Methylobacterium mesophilicum SR1.6/6: one gene and its partner. The protein of the gene in region 1 binds, or shares a complex with, the protein of each later gene. Links are inferred from orthologs where the notes say so. Each region holds a gene or a part of one and is shown on either strand. Other genes may lie near its edges. The genes, in order: tig and rpsG.

The links.
Region 2: the proteins of tig (region 1) and rpsG are in contact, whole or in part, in a crystal structure (PDB 3GTY), measured with the Thermotoga maritima proteins. The link is inferred for Methylobacterium mesophilicum SR1.6/6 from one-to-one orthologs. Residues at the interface, in WP_004081061.1 of Thermotoga maritima: Glu122, Val124, Val129, Leu130, Tyr133, Glu188, Gly259, Ile262, Tyr263, Glu266, Ser270, Glu273, Gln274, Glu277, Arg308, Gln311, Ile312, Ser315, Tyr316, Glu325, Arg329, Arg336, Leu363, Phe366, Trp367, Arg373, Leu377, Arg381, Leu384, Glu387; in WP_004081843.1 of Thermotoga maritima: Lys34, Lys52, Lys55, Glu59, Arg62, Gln63, Glu66, Asn67, Lys69, Val71, Arg95, Ala109, Lys110, Lys111, Gly112, Arg113, Pro114, Glu117, Glu121, Ile124, Ala125, Tyr127, Asn128, Asn129, Thr130, Gly131, Lys135, Asp139, Arg142, Met143.

The regions. Positions count from the first base shown.
Region 1 is NZ_CP043538.1:6,046,756-6,049,639, reverse strand. It holds tig (trigger factor), read right to left. Parts: upstream 2,212-2,884; coding sequence 790-2,211; downstream 1-789. Other genes in the region: MMSR116_RS28625 (multicopper oxidase family protein), read left to right, coding at 2,576-2,884; MMSR116_RS28640 (ATP-dependent Clp protease proteolytic subunit), read right to left, coding at 37-663. UniProt on the Bacillus subtilis protein: Involved in protein export. Acts as a chaperone by maintaining the newly synthesized protein in an open conformation. Functions as a peptidyl-prolyl cis-trans isomerase.
Region 2 is NZ_CP043538.1:5,334,328-5,344,328, reverse strand. The notes cover bases 2,826-5,642. They hold rpsG (30S ribosomal protein S7), read right to left. Parts: upstream 4,561-5,642; coding sequence 4,090-4,560; downstream 2,826-4,089. Other genes in these bases: rpsL (30S ribosomal protein S12), read right to left, coding at 4,689-5,060; fusA (elongation factor G), read right to left, coding at 2,826-4,059. Outside these bases: preprotein translocase subunit SecE, read right to left, coding at 1-137; tuf (elongation factor Tu), read right to left, coding at 736-1,926; more of fusA, read right to left, coding at 1,984-2,825; MMSR116_RS25245 (hypothetical protein), read left to right, coding at 5,819-6,196; MMSR116_RS25235 (TerC family protein), read left to right, coding at 8,271-9,305; MMSR116_RS25230 (N-acetylmuramoyl-L-alanine amidase), read right to left, coding at 9,318-10,001.

The DNA of each region.
Region 1 (2,884 bases):
AAGGCCGCGCCGCGGCGGTCGGACGACGCATTCCGCTTAGGTTGCGGCCGGCTCCGGACGCTTCTCGATCACCTCGTCGATGAGACCGAACTCCTTGGCCGCGTCGGCGGTCATGAAGTTGTCGCGCTCCAGCGCCGTATGGATCGTGTCGTAGTCGCGACCCGTGTGCTTCACGTAGATCTCGTTCAGGCGCCGCTTCAGCGCCTCGATCTCGCGGGCGTGGATCAGGATGTCGGTCGCCTGGCCCTGGAAGCCGCCGGAGGGCTGATGGACCATGATCCGGGCGTTCGGGAGGGCGAAGCGATGGCCGGGCTCGCCGGCGGTCAGCAGCAGCGAGCCCATCGAGGCGGCCTGGCCGACGCAGAGGGTCGTCACCGGGCAGCGGATGAACTGCATCGTGTCGTAGATCGACAGGCCCGAGGTGACGACGCCGCCGGGGGAGTTGATGTAGAAGGAGATTTCCTTCTTCGGGTTCTCCGCCTCGAGGAACAGCAGCTGCGCCACGATCAGGGACGCGCCGTAATCCTCCACGGGACCGGTGAGGAAGATGATGCGCTCACGCAGCAGGCGGGAATAGATGTCGAAGGCGCGCTCGCCGCGGCTCGACTGCTCGACGACCATCGGCACGAGCGCGTTGTTGTAGACGTCGATCGGATCTCTCATCTCGTCCTGCCCCAGAGTGAGGCCCAGGGTTGCCGCGAATCAGGGCAACCCCGGACATGTCAGCGAACACCGGCGATGCTTAACCATCGCCTAACCCTTGCCCGCCGTCCTGGGACAGGGCGGGACTCAGTCGGCCTTGGCCTCGGGCTTGGACTCGTCCTCGGCCTCGGCCTTGTCTGCCGGCTTGCCGCCGGTCGTGTCGTCGTCATCATCGTCCGCGAAAAGCGCCTCTTTCGAGACGGGCTCCTCGACGAGTTTGACCTGCCCGAGAACGTGGTCAACCACCTTTTCCTCGAACAGGGGCGCGCGGAGTTCCGCGAGCGCCTGCGCATTCTTCCGGTAGAAGTCCCAGACCTGCTGCTCCTGGCCCGGGAACTGCCGGACCCGGGCGATGAGGGCCTGGTTCACCTCGTCATCCGAGACCTTGATATCGGCGCTCTCGCCGACCTGCGCAAGCACGAGACCGAGGCGGACGCGGCGTTCGGCGATCTTCCGGTACTCGGCCTGGGCCTTCTCCTCGGTGGTGTCCTCGTCCTCGAAGGTCTTACCGCGGGTCTTGAGGTCCTGCTCGACCTGCGCCCACACGGCGGCGAATTCCTGCGCCACCAGGGAGGGGGGCAGCTCGAAGGCGTACTTGCCGTCCAGCGCGTCGAGCAGGTCCTTCTTCAGGAGGCGGCGCGAGGCGGCCTCGAAGTCCCGGCCGATCGCCTCGGACACGGCCTCGCGGAGCTTCTCCAGCGACTCCATGCCCATGGACTTCGCGAGTTCGTCGTCGACCTTGGCCTCGCCCGCCGCCTGGATCTTCGTGACCGTCACGTCGAACTCGGCATCCTTGCCGGCGAGGTTCTCGGCCCCGTAGGCCTCCGGGAAGGTGACCTTCACGAGGCGCTTGTCGCCAACCTTGGCGCCGACGAGCTGCTCCTCGAAGCCCGGGATGAACGAGCCGGAGCCGAGCTCCAGATCGATGCCCTCGCCCTTGCCGCCCTGGAACTCCTCGCCGCCAATGCGGCCGACGAAGTCGATGGTGACGCGGTCGCCGCTCTGGGCCTCGGCGCCCTCCTCGCGCTCGGCGAACGGGCGGCTCTGGCCGGCCATGCGCTCCAGGGCCTCGTTCACCTCCGCGTCGGAGGGCTTGGCGACGCGCTTGGTCAGGCTGACGTCGGAGAGGTCGGCGAGTTCGAAGCTCGGCATCACCTCGAGGGCGACCTTGAAGGCGAGGTCACCCTTGGCGTCCAGCGCCTTCTCGACCTCGGCCTGATCGCTCGGGAACTCGACCTGCGGCTCCAGGGCGAGCTTGAGGCCGTTGTCGGTCACGATCTGGCGGTTGGCCTCGTTGACGGCGTTCTGAACCACCTCGGCCATCACGGAGCGGCCGTAGACCTTGCGCAGGTGCGCGACCGGCACCTTGCCGGGGCGGAAGCCCTTGAGCTGCACCTTGTCCTTCATGCCGGACAGCTCGTTGGTCAGGCGCTCCTCGAGTTCCTGGGCGGCCAGCAGCACCTGAAACTCGCGCTTCAGCCCCTGGGCGTTGATCTCGGTCACCTGCATCGTCGTCGTCGCTCTTCAAAGAAACCTGGGGTCGCCGGCCGGGCCGGCGTCGTGCTCGCGCGGACCGGGATGCCGAGATGTCGGGTACGGGGCGGAGGGTCCCGAGGGGACCGCAACCTCAGCAGAGGTCCTGGTGCGGGCGGAGGGGCTCGAACCCCCACGTCTTGCGACACTGGAACCTAAATCCAGCGCGTCTACCAGTTCCGCCACGCCCGCGCGCGCCGACATCCGGCGCATCGCCGGCCGCCGGAAGCGCGCCCTATAGCATGGGCCGGCGGGCCCGCAGCAAAAAACTTGCCCCTGTGGCGCGGGAGCCCGCGCGCCGCTAAGGAGCGGACCCGTCGCGACCCGCAGCCGAGATCCCATGCCGCCATCCCGCACCGTGCCGCCGACCGATTCGCGTGCCGGCACGCCGTCGCGCCGGACCCTGCTCGCCGCCGCGGCGGCCTTCGGGCTCGGGCCGGAGGTCGCGCGGGCCCAGGCGCCGGGGGCGCCCTCCCCCGCCCAGCCGGAGCCCGCGGCCGCGCCGGCGACCCTACCGGCGGCGCCCGGCACGACGCGGTTCAGGCCGGAACCCGCGCCGGAGACGACGGTCTGGTGCTTCGACGGCAAGGCCCTGCCGCCGGTCGTCCGGGTGAAGCTCGGCCAGCCGGTGCGGCTGAAGGTCGAGAAT
Region 2 (10,001 bases), 710 kb from region 1 along the record:
GCGAAGAACTCGCCCGGCGTGGCCCGCTTCTGCGGCGTCCGGGTCGGCGTCGCCGGCCGGGCCGGCGGCGGATTCGCGGGTCCGCGGGCTGCGCCGCGCACCAGGTCCACCTTCTTGGTCGCTTCGTTCGATGCCATGGCGCCAGTGTCTGTGCGTGTTCGGCCCCGAGGCAGAGACCGCATCCGGGAATGCGAATGTCGGCGCCGAGGACCCGGATGGGCCCGCACCGACGGTCGCTTCAGATCTCGGATTGCGCCCGCTCTAGCGCAACTCCCCCGGCTTGTCGACCGGGCCGCCGCGCGGGATCGGGCTGAATGTCTGGCAGGAGTGGAGGGACTCGAACCCGCAACCTCCGGTTTTGGAGACCGGCGCTCTGACCAGTTGAGCTACACTCCTAGCGCACCGCCCAATGCCCCATCGCGGCCCGGCTTGCAAGGGGCTGCTTGCGGGAAGCGGAGCTTCGGAGCCGTTCTCGCGGCGCTCCGTCCGCTGGATCCCGGATCAGGTTCCGCTTCGCTCCAGCTGTCCGGACGAAAGGGGCACGCAGGATAAATCGCGGCCTTTTCCCGGGCGCATGCAGCGCCAGCGGAATACGCCCCGGGACCGAGCACGAGAATCGCCGCGAGAGCGGCTCTGTCAACGGGCTTGTCGGTCCCAGACGACAATGCCGGCCCCCGACGGGTCGGGGGCCGGCGCCGAAGGCGAAGCGGCGCGAAACGCCGCCCCGATCAATCGTCAGTCGTTGATGGCGGCGACGACGCCGGCGCCGACGGTGCGGCCGCCCTCGCGGATGGCGAAGCGCAGCTTCTCCTCCATGGCCACCGGCACGATCAGCGCCACGTCCATGGTCACGTTGTCGCCCGGCATCACCATCTCGGTGCCCTCCGGCAGCGTGCAGATCCCGGTCACGTCCGTCGTGCGGAAGTAGAACTGCGGCCGGTAGTTCGTGAAGAACGGCGTGTGGCGCCCGCCCTCCTCCTTGGTCAGGATGTACGCCTCGGCCTTGAACTTCGCGTGCGGCTTCACCGAACCCGGCTTGCACACCACCTGGCCGCGCTCCACGTCCTCGCGCTTCGTGCCGCGCAGGAGAACGCCGACGTTGTCGCCCGCCTGGCCCTGGTCGAGCAGCTTGCGGAACATCTCCACGCCCGTGACCGTCGTCTTCGTGGTCGCCCGGATGCCGACGATCTCGACTTCCTCGCCCACCTTCACGATGCCGCGCTCGACGCGGCCCGTCACCACCGTGCCGCGGCCCGAGATCGAGAACACGTCCTCGATCGGCATCAGGAACGGCATGTCGATCGGGCGCTCCGGCTGCGGGATGTAGCTGTCCACCGTCGCCATCAGCGCCAGCACCGCCTCCTTGCCGATCTTGGGCTCCTTGTCCTCCAGCGCCATCAGCGCCGAGCCCTTGGTGATCGGGATGTCGTCGCCCGGGAAGTCGTACTTCGAGAGAAGCTCGCGCACCTCAAGCTCCACCAGCTCCAGGAGCTCCTCGTCGTCGACCATGTCGACCTTGTTGAGGAACACCACCAGAGCCGGAACGCCGACCTGACGCGCCAGCAGGATGTGCTCGCGCGTCTGCGGCATCGGGCCGTCGGCCGCCGACACCACCAGGATCGCGCCGTCCATCTGCGCCGCGCCCGTGATCATGTTCTTCACGTAGTCGGCGTGGCCGGGGCAGTCCACGTGCGCGTAGTGCCGGTTCGAGGTCTCGTACTCCACGTGCGCCGTCGAGATCGTGATCCCGCGCGCCTTCTCCTCCGGCGCCTTGTCGATCTGGTCGTAGGCCGTGAACGTCGCCCCGCCCGTCTCCGCCAGAACCTTCGTGATCGCCGCCGTCAGCGACGTCTTGCCGTGGTCAACGTGCCCAATCGTGCCGATGTTGCAGTGCGGCTTGGTGCGGGAGAACTTTTCCTTGCCCATCAGAGCCTCCTAAATTCGAATTCGCGTTGCGGAAGAAGAGATGCTTAGGCGTGAACCTCAGGCGTACTTGGCGATGACCTTGTCGGCCTCGCCGCGCGGCACCTCTTCGTAATGGTCGAACTGCATCGTGAAGTTGGCGCGGCCCTGCGAGAAGGAGCGCAGCTGGTTCACGTAGCCGAACATGTTGGCCAGCGGCACCATCGCGTTGATGACGTTGGCGTTGCCGCGCATGTCCTGGCCCTGGATCTGACCACGGCGGGCATTCAGGTCGCCGATGACCGAGCCGGTATACTCTTCCGGCGAGACGACCTCGACCTTCATGACCGGCTCGAGCAGGACCGAGCCACCCTTCTGCAGGGCCTCACGGAAGGCCGCGCGCGAGGCGATCTCGAAGGCCAGCGCCGACGAGTCGACGTCGTGGTAGGCGCCGTCGATCAGCTCGACCTTGACGTCGACCACTGGGAAGCCGGCGAGCACGCCCGCGCCGAGGACCGAGTTCAGGCCCTTCTCGACGCCCGGGATGTACTCCTTCGGCACCGCGCCGCCGACGATCTTCGATTCGAACGCGAAGCCTGCGCCCGGCTCGTTCGGCTCGACGACGAACTTCACCCGCGCGAACTGGCCGGTACCGCCGGTCTGCTTCTTGTGGGTGTAGTCGATCTCCTGACGGCGGGTCAGCTTCTCGCGGTAGGCCACCTGCGGCTGGCCGATATTCGCGTCGACCTTGTAGGTGCGGCGCAGGATGTCGACCTTGATGTCTAGGTGGAGCTCGCCCATCCCCTTGAGGATGGTCTGGCCCGATTCCTGATCGGTGGACACACGGAAGGACGGATCCTCGGCGGCGAGCTTCGAGAGCGCGATGCCGAGCTTCTCCTGGTCGGCCTTCGACTTCGGCTCGACGGCGATCTCGATCACCGGCTCCGGGAACTCCATCTTCTCGAGGATGACGGCCTTCTGCGAGTCGCAGAGGGTGTCGCCGGTGCGGGTATCCTTGAGGCCGGCCAGGGCGACGATGTCGCCCGCGTAGGCCTCCTTGATGTCCTCGCGGTTGTTGGCGTGCATCAGGAGCATGCGGCCGACGCGCTCCTTCTTGTCGCGCGAGGAGTTGAGCACGTTGGCGCCCGATTCGACCTTGCCCGAGTACACGCGGCAGAAGGTGATCGTGCCGACGTGGGGGTCGTCCATGATCTTGAAGGCGAGCATGGAGAAAGGATCCGAATCCGTCGGATGACGGACGGTCTCTTCCTCGGTCTTGAAGTCGATACCCTTGATCTCGCCGCGATCGGCGGGGGAGGGCAGGTAGTCCACGACGGCGTCGAGGAGTGGCTGCACGCCCTTGTTCTTGAAGGCCGAGCCGCAGAGCACCGGGTGGAAGGCGCGCAGCTGCACGGCCTTGCGCACGAGCTTGCGCATGGCGTCCTCGTCCGGCTCGGTGCCGTCGAGGTAGGCGGCCATGGCGTCGTCGTCGAGCTCGACGCAGGCCTCGACCAGCTTGGTGCGGTACTCGACGGCCTGATCCTTCAGGTCGGCCGGGATCTCGACCTCGTCGAAGTTGGCGCCGAGCGCCTCACCGGACCAGACGATCGCCTTCATCTTGATGAGGTCGATCACGCCCTGGAAGCTGGACTCGGCCCCGATCGGAAGCTGGAGGCACACCGGCTTGCCGGCGACGCGATCGATGATGTCCGCGACGCACTTGAAGAAGTCGGCGCCGATCTTGTCCATCTTGTTGACGAACACGACGCGCGGCACGTCATACTTGTCGGCTTGACGCCACACGGTCTCGGTCTGCGGCTCGACGCCCTGGTTGCCGTCGAGCACGCACACGGCGCCGTCGAGCACGCGGAGCGAGCGCTCCACTTCGATGGTGAAGTCGACGTGGCCGGGGGTGTCGATGATGTTCAGGCGCTTGTCGCGCCAGAAACAGGTGGTCGCAGCCGAGGTGATCGTGATGCCACGCTCCTGCTCCTGCTCCATCCAGTCCATGGTGGCGGCGCCCTCATGGACCTCGCCGATCTTGTGGGACTTTCCGGTGTAGTAGAGGATCCGCTCGGTCGTCGTGGTCTTGCCGGCATCGATGTGGGCCATGATGCCGAAGTTGCGGTAGTCCTCGATCGCGTGCGTGCGGGGCATCGAATTGCTCCTGAGAGACGGCGGAACCGCTTACCAGCGGTAGTGCGAGAAGGCGCGGTTGGCTTCCGCCATCCGGTGCGTGTCTTCCCGCTTCTTGACGGCGTTGCCGCGGTTGTTGGCGGCGTCGAGCAGCTCGGCGGAGAGGCGCTCGATCATGGTGCGATCGTTCCGGGACCGGGCGGCCTGGATCAGCCAGCGGATCGCCAGCGCCTGGCGGCGCTCGGTGCGGACCTCGACGGGGACCTGGTAGGTCGCGCCGCCGACGCGGCGGGAGCGGACCTCGATCATCGGGGCGACATTGTCGAGGGCGGCGCGGAACACCTCGATCGGGTTGGCGCGGGCGCGGTTCTCGACGATGTCGAAGGCACCGTAGACGATCCGCTCCGCGGTCGACTTCTTGCCCTCGTACATGATGGAGTTCATGAACTTCGTGAGCACCACGTCCCCGTACTTCGGGTCCGGGATGATCTCGCGCTTCTCGGCAGAGTGACGACGGGACATTGTTTGCGGCTCTCGAACGAAAAGATCTTAAGCACCCTGCGCAGGCCACCTGAGCCTTCCGGCCGGCGGCATCCTTACAGGGCCGTGGAAACGCGAACCGGTGCCCGGAAAATGCCCGGGCCCCGAACTTACTTCGGACGCTTGGCGCCGTACTTCGACCGGCGCTGCTTGCGGTTCTTCACGCCCTGCGTGTCGAGCACGCCGCGCAGGATGTGATAGCGCACGCCCGGAAGGTCCTTCACGCGGCCGCCGCGGATCATCACCACGGAGTGCTCCTGAAGGTTGTGGCCCTCGCCCGGGATGTAGCCGATCACCTCGAAGCCGTTGGTCAGACGGACCTTGGCGACCTTGCGGAGCGCCGAGTTCGGCTTCTTCGGGGTCGTCGTGTAGACGCGGGTGCAGACGCCGCGCTTCTGCGGGCAAGCGTCGAGCGCCGGAACCTTGTTGCGGCTCCGCTGGATCTTCCGCGGCTGGGCGATCAGCTGGTTGATCGTCGGCATCCTGTGCCCTCTTCCTCGGTCACCTAGGCCGGACTGCGCAGGGCAGTCCGCAAAACGAATATGCGCCGGAGGGCCAGTCACGGACCCTCGGCGCGGTGTGGGCAGAGGAGCACGCCCGAAACGAACGCGCTCGTACCTACGGATCTGACTTACACGTCAGGCGATTTGAACCCTCGGAGCGCTCGGGGCGATGGCGGCGGCTTCCGGGGGTGTGCCCAAGGGCCGTCGGCAGCCGATGGCCGTCCGAAGTGGCGCGCTTCTAGACGCGGTTGCCCCGCAGGTCAATGCGTGCGCGGCAGAAAACTGCACCGCGCGGGAGGTTAAGGATCGGTCAAGACGCCGAAATTCCGAGCGCCCGAGCGACGCCCTTCCGGGCCGCCGCGCAGGCCCCTGCAGCCACCTGCACTGGCGACTTCGCGGGGACACGTGCAGGTGTGGAGGCCGGCAAGGTCGACCGTTCCCAGTGGACCCTTCGCGCGATGCAGCCCTAACCCGCGTCACATGCAGCGACGACAGCCTCGAACGTCGCAGGTGAAAATTGAATGGTTGCGGATCGAGGCCGCTGCTCTTGGCGTGAGGTCGTCAGGGCTGGGCGCGGGAGACCCGGCAAATCCTGCAGGGCGGCTCCGGTCCGGCGTGCCGGATCGGGGCAGGGGGGCGCCGTCTCGGTCTACGGAGAATTAAAGCGATCCGTCGAATTGTCGCGAACACCGGGCGGCCGGCACGCCGCCCTCACGTTCGCGTCGAGGATGTTGCGTATGGGTTGCGTCGCGGTCAGCAACGTCGTTCCGTTCCGGCGGCCACTCCCGTCCCAGGCACCGGGCGAGCGGGACGCGCGCAACCGCAGGCGCGGCGAGCAGCGCTCCCTGCTGGACGCGGTCTACGCCACGGGCAGCCTGATCGTCGCCGCCGATGACCGCGCGCTGAAGCTCACGGCCTCGCGCCTGCAGGTCTACGGCTTCCTGGCCATCGAGGAGATGGGCGAGGATGGGACCGCGCGGCGGCTGCGGCCCTCGGAGGCGATCCGCGCCCGGGCCGAGCGGCCGTGGCGCCTGTCGAAGCCGGCCTGCGGTGCGTCGGTGACGATTCCCAGCCTCGACGGCTTCCTGTTCGAATCGTCCGGCCAGCCGGCCTGATCCGGCTCACCTGAGACCGTCGTGAAGGGTTTCCGGCCGGCGCGCAGTCAAGCGCGCCGGCCGATCGCGTTGTCACGGACGCTTTCCAGCCGTGGCCCTCACCCGGAGCGGAGGCCACGCCCGATCGGACGAACCCGGTCCCTGAACCGGCGGGAATTGCCGCCCATCGAACATAAGTACTTCCCCAATCCCGTACCGGCCGGTATCGGCCCGCTGCGGCTGCGCCGCCGCGCGCCCCTTCACGCCGCTCAAGCCCGCTCCGGAGCGGGCTGAAGCGCGGCCCGGACCAGAGGCTCCTGCACGTGGCCAGCCCCGTCGCCGTCACAGGGATCCCGGCACAACCGGGTTCCGCCGCCCCGCCGGTCGTGCTCAACCACGGCGAGATCCGCGCGATCGTCCTCGGTCTGATGACCGCGATGCTGCTGGCCGCCCTCGACCAGACCATCGTGGCGACCGCCATGCCGACCATCGGCCTCGCGCTGGGCGACGCCGCCAACCTCCCCTGGATCGTCACCGCCTATCTGCTGGCCTCCACGGCGGTGACGCCGCTCTACGGCAAGCTCTCCGACATCCACGGCCGGCGGGTCATGCTCCTGATCGCCATCGGCACCTTCGTGATCGGGTCGCTGGCCTGCGCGCTGGCGCCCACGATGGTGACGCTGGCGCTGGCCCGGGGTCTCCAGGGGATCGGCGGGGGCGGGCTGATCGCGCTGGCGCAGACCATCCTGGCCGACATCATGTCGCCCAAAGAGCGGGCGCGTTACCAAGTGGTGATCGCGGGCGTGTTCGTCGCGGCCTCGGTGGCGGGGCCGCTGCTCGGGGGCTTCTTCGCCCAGCACCTGCACTGGTCGCTGATCTTCTGGATCAACCTGCCGATCGGTGTCCTCGCCTTCGCGCTGACCAACGCCAACCTGAAGCGCCTGCCGCGCCACGACCTCCAGCACCGGCTGGACTGGCCCGGGGCCGCCCTGATGGTCTCGGGCTCGATCGCCCTGTTGCTGGCCCTGAGCTGGGGCGGCGTGCGCTACCCATGGGGCTCCGCGCCGGTCCTGAGCCTCCTGGCCCTGGCGGCCCTGCTGGGCGGCGGCTTCGCGGCGCGGCTCGCCACGGCGGCCGAGCCGCTGATCCCCACCGAGGTGCTGAAGAATCAAGTGGTCTATAGCGCGACGCTGGCCGCCTGCTTCGCCATGGGGACCTTCATCGGACTGACCATCTACGTGCCGATCTTCCTCGAGGGTGTGATCGGCCTCTCGGCGAGCGAGGCCGGCGTCGCCCTGGTGCCACTCATGATCGGCACCGTCACGGGCGCCACCCTGTCGGGCCGGTCGATGATCTATTTTCGGCACTACAAGCGCGTGCCGCTCGCCATGATGTGCATCAGCCTCGCCTGCTGCGGGGTCATCGCCTGGCAGGGACGGGCGCTCCCCTTCTGGCTGATGGAGGTGCTGTTCGCGCTGCTCTCCATGGGGATCGGGACGATCCTGCCGCTCTCCACCATCGCGATCCAGAACGCGGTGGCGCGCCACCAGCTCGGCATCGCGACGGCGTCGATGAACTTCTTCCGCTCGCTGGGGGCGCCCTGATCGTGGCGGCCTTCGGCACCATCGTCCTGGGCGGTGTCGCGGGCGGCGCGTCCGGGGGGCACGACGTGGAGAGCCTGATCCGCGGCGCCGATCCGGCCCGCCTCGCCCTGACGTTCCGGCACGTGTTCCTGGCCGCCTGCCTCGGACTCCTCGCGGCCTTCGCGTTTCTGGCGCTGATGGAGGAGCGGCCGCTCGGCGAGCGCACCTCGCCGCGCATGGACGGCCGGACGCCGGACAAGCCGGCTTGAGGGTCCTGTCCGTCCCGGTCGGCTCCCTCTCACAGGGAGCCACGTGCCCGAGCCGGTCCGGGCCTCGCCACCCGCAGCCGTAGCCCGTCGTCCTGCACCCGGCCGCCAGATCCTGCCCTTGATTCGCCCCGATCGCCTCTTACCTCGCCTGCATCGGCTGCGGGCCCCTCTGGCGGGCGCTCCTCAGCGCCCGTGATGTCGGAGCCGATGCTTTCCGTCTGGAATCAGCATCAGGTCCCGCACATGATGGACGTCCTCACCGTCGAATGGCTCGGCAAGCCGTTGTGGATGTGGCTCGGGTTCCACGTCCTGATCGCCTGCCTCCTGGCCTTCGACCTGGGACTTCTCCACCGCGACAAGGACCACGAGATCGGCGTCCGGGAGAGCCTCCTGCTCACCGGCTTCTACCTCGTCCTCGGTCTGGCGTTCGGCGGCTGGGTCTGGTGGTACATCGGCCCCCAGGCGGGCGAGGAGTACGTCACCGGTCTCGTGGTCGAGAAGTCGCTGTCGATGGACAACGTCTTCGTCATCGCGATGATCCTCACGGCGCTGGGCGTCCCCCGCGCGGCTCAGCACCGGGTCCTGCTCTGGGGCATCCTGGGCGCGGTGCTCCTGCGCGGCTTGATGATCGGGCTCGGCGCGGCCCTGGTGCATCAGGTGCACTGGGTCCTGTCGCTGTTCGCCGCCTTCCTGATCTACGCCGGCCTGAAGATCCTGCTCTCCGGCGACGAGGAAGAGGGCGATTTCCAGAACAGCGCGGTCGTGCGCTGGTTCAAGACGACCTTCCGTGTCACGCCCGACCTGCACGGCCAGCGCTTCACTGTGCGCAAGACCGATCCGAAGACCGGCCGGGTGGCCCGGTACTTCACGCCGCTCGCGCTCGCCCTGGTGCTGGTGAACGGCGCCGACGTGATCTTCGCGGTCGACAGCGTGCCGGCGATCTTCGCCATCACCACCGACACGTTCGTGGTCTATACCTCCAACATCTTCGCGATCCTGGGCCTGCGGGCGCTCTACTTCGCTCTCGCCGCGATGGTCGATCGCTTCGCCTATCTCAAGACGGCGCTCGCCTTCATCCTGATCTTCATCGGTGCCAAGATCGTGGTCGCCGACACGTTCGGGCTCGTCGCGGTGCCGCCGTGGGTCTCGCTGGTGGTGACGCTCACCTTCCTGGCGGCGGGCGTCGTCTACAGCCTGTGGCGGACACGGACCGATGCGCCGGCCGAGGCGGTCCCGGAGTCCGGACACCCGCACGAGGCGCGGGCCCACCGGGCCTGATCCGGCCTGTCCTCAGGCGGCCGGGAGGGCCGCGATCAGGTCACGGAGGGTGGTGATGGTCGAGGCGTCGGCCACGCCGTCCACCCGCGCCTGCCGGAAGTGGCGCTGGAACGCTGTGACCACCGCGTGCGTGCGCCCGTCGAACATGCCGCTGACCGGCAGGTCATAGCCGTACAGGGCGAACATCGCCTGCAGCGCCTCGACGGGCTGGCCGGAATCGCCCTGGGCGAAGAAGCGGCCGTCCCGCATAGGCGCCGGCGGCACCCCGTGGCCGATTCCCGCCGCCGCCAGACGCGCCCACGGGAAGGTCTCGCCCGGGTCCTCCTTGCGCTCGGGGGCGATGTCGGAGTGGCCGAGCACCCGCTCGGGTGGGATCGGCCAGCGGCCGAGGATGTCGCGCGACAGGGCGGTCACGGCGTCGATCTGCGCCTCAGGGTAGGGCGGCAATCCGCCGGCATGGCCCGGATTCACGATCTCGATCCCGATGGAGCGGGAGTTGATGTCGGTCTCGCCCTTCCAGGCACCTGCGCCCGCGTGCCAGGCCCGGCGGCCCTCCGGGACCAGCTGGACGATGCCGCCATCTTCGAACACGAGGTAGTGGGCCGAGACCTCGCTCAGCGGGTCGCGCAGGCGCGCCAGCGCCGCGGCCCCGCTCTCCATGCCGGTGTAGTGCAGGATCAGCATGTCGAGCGGCCC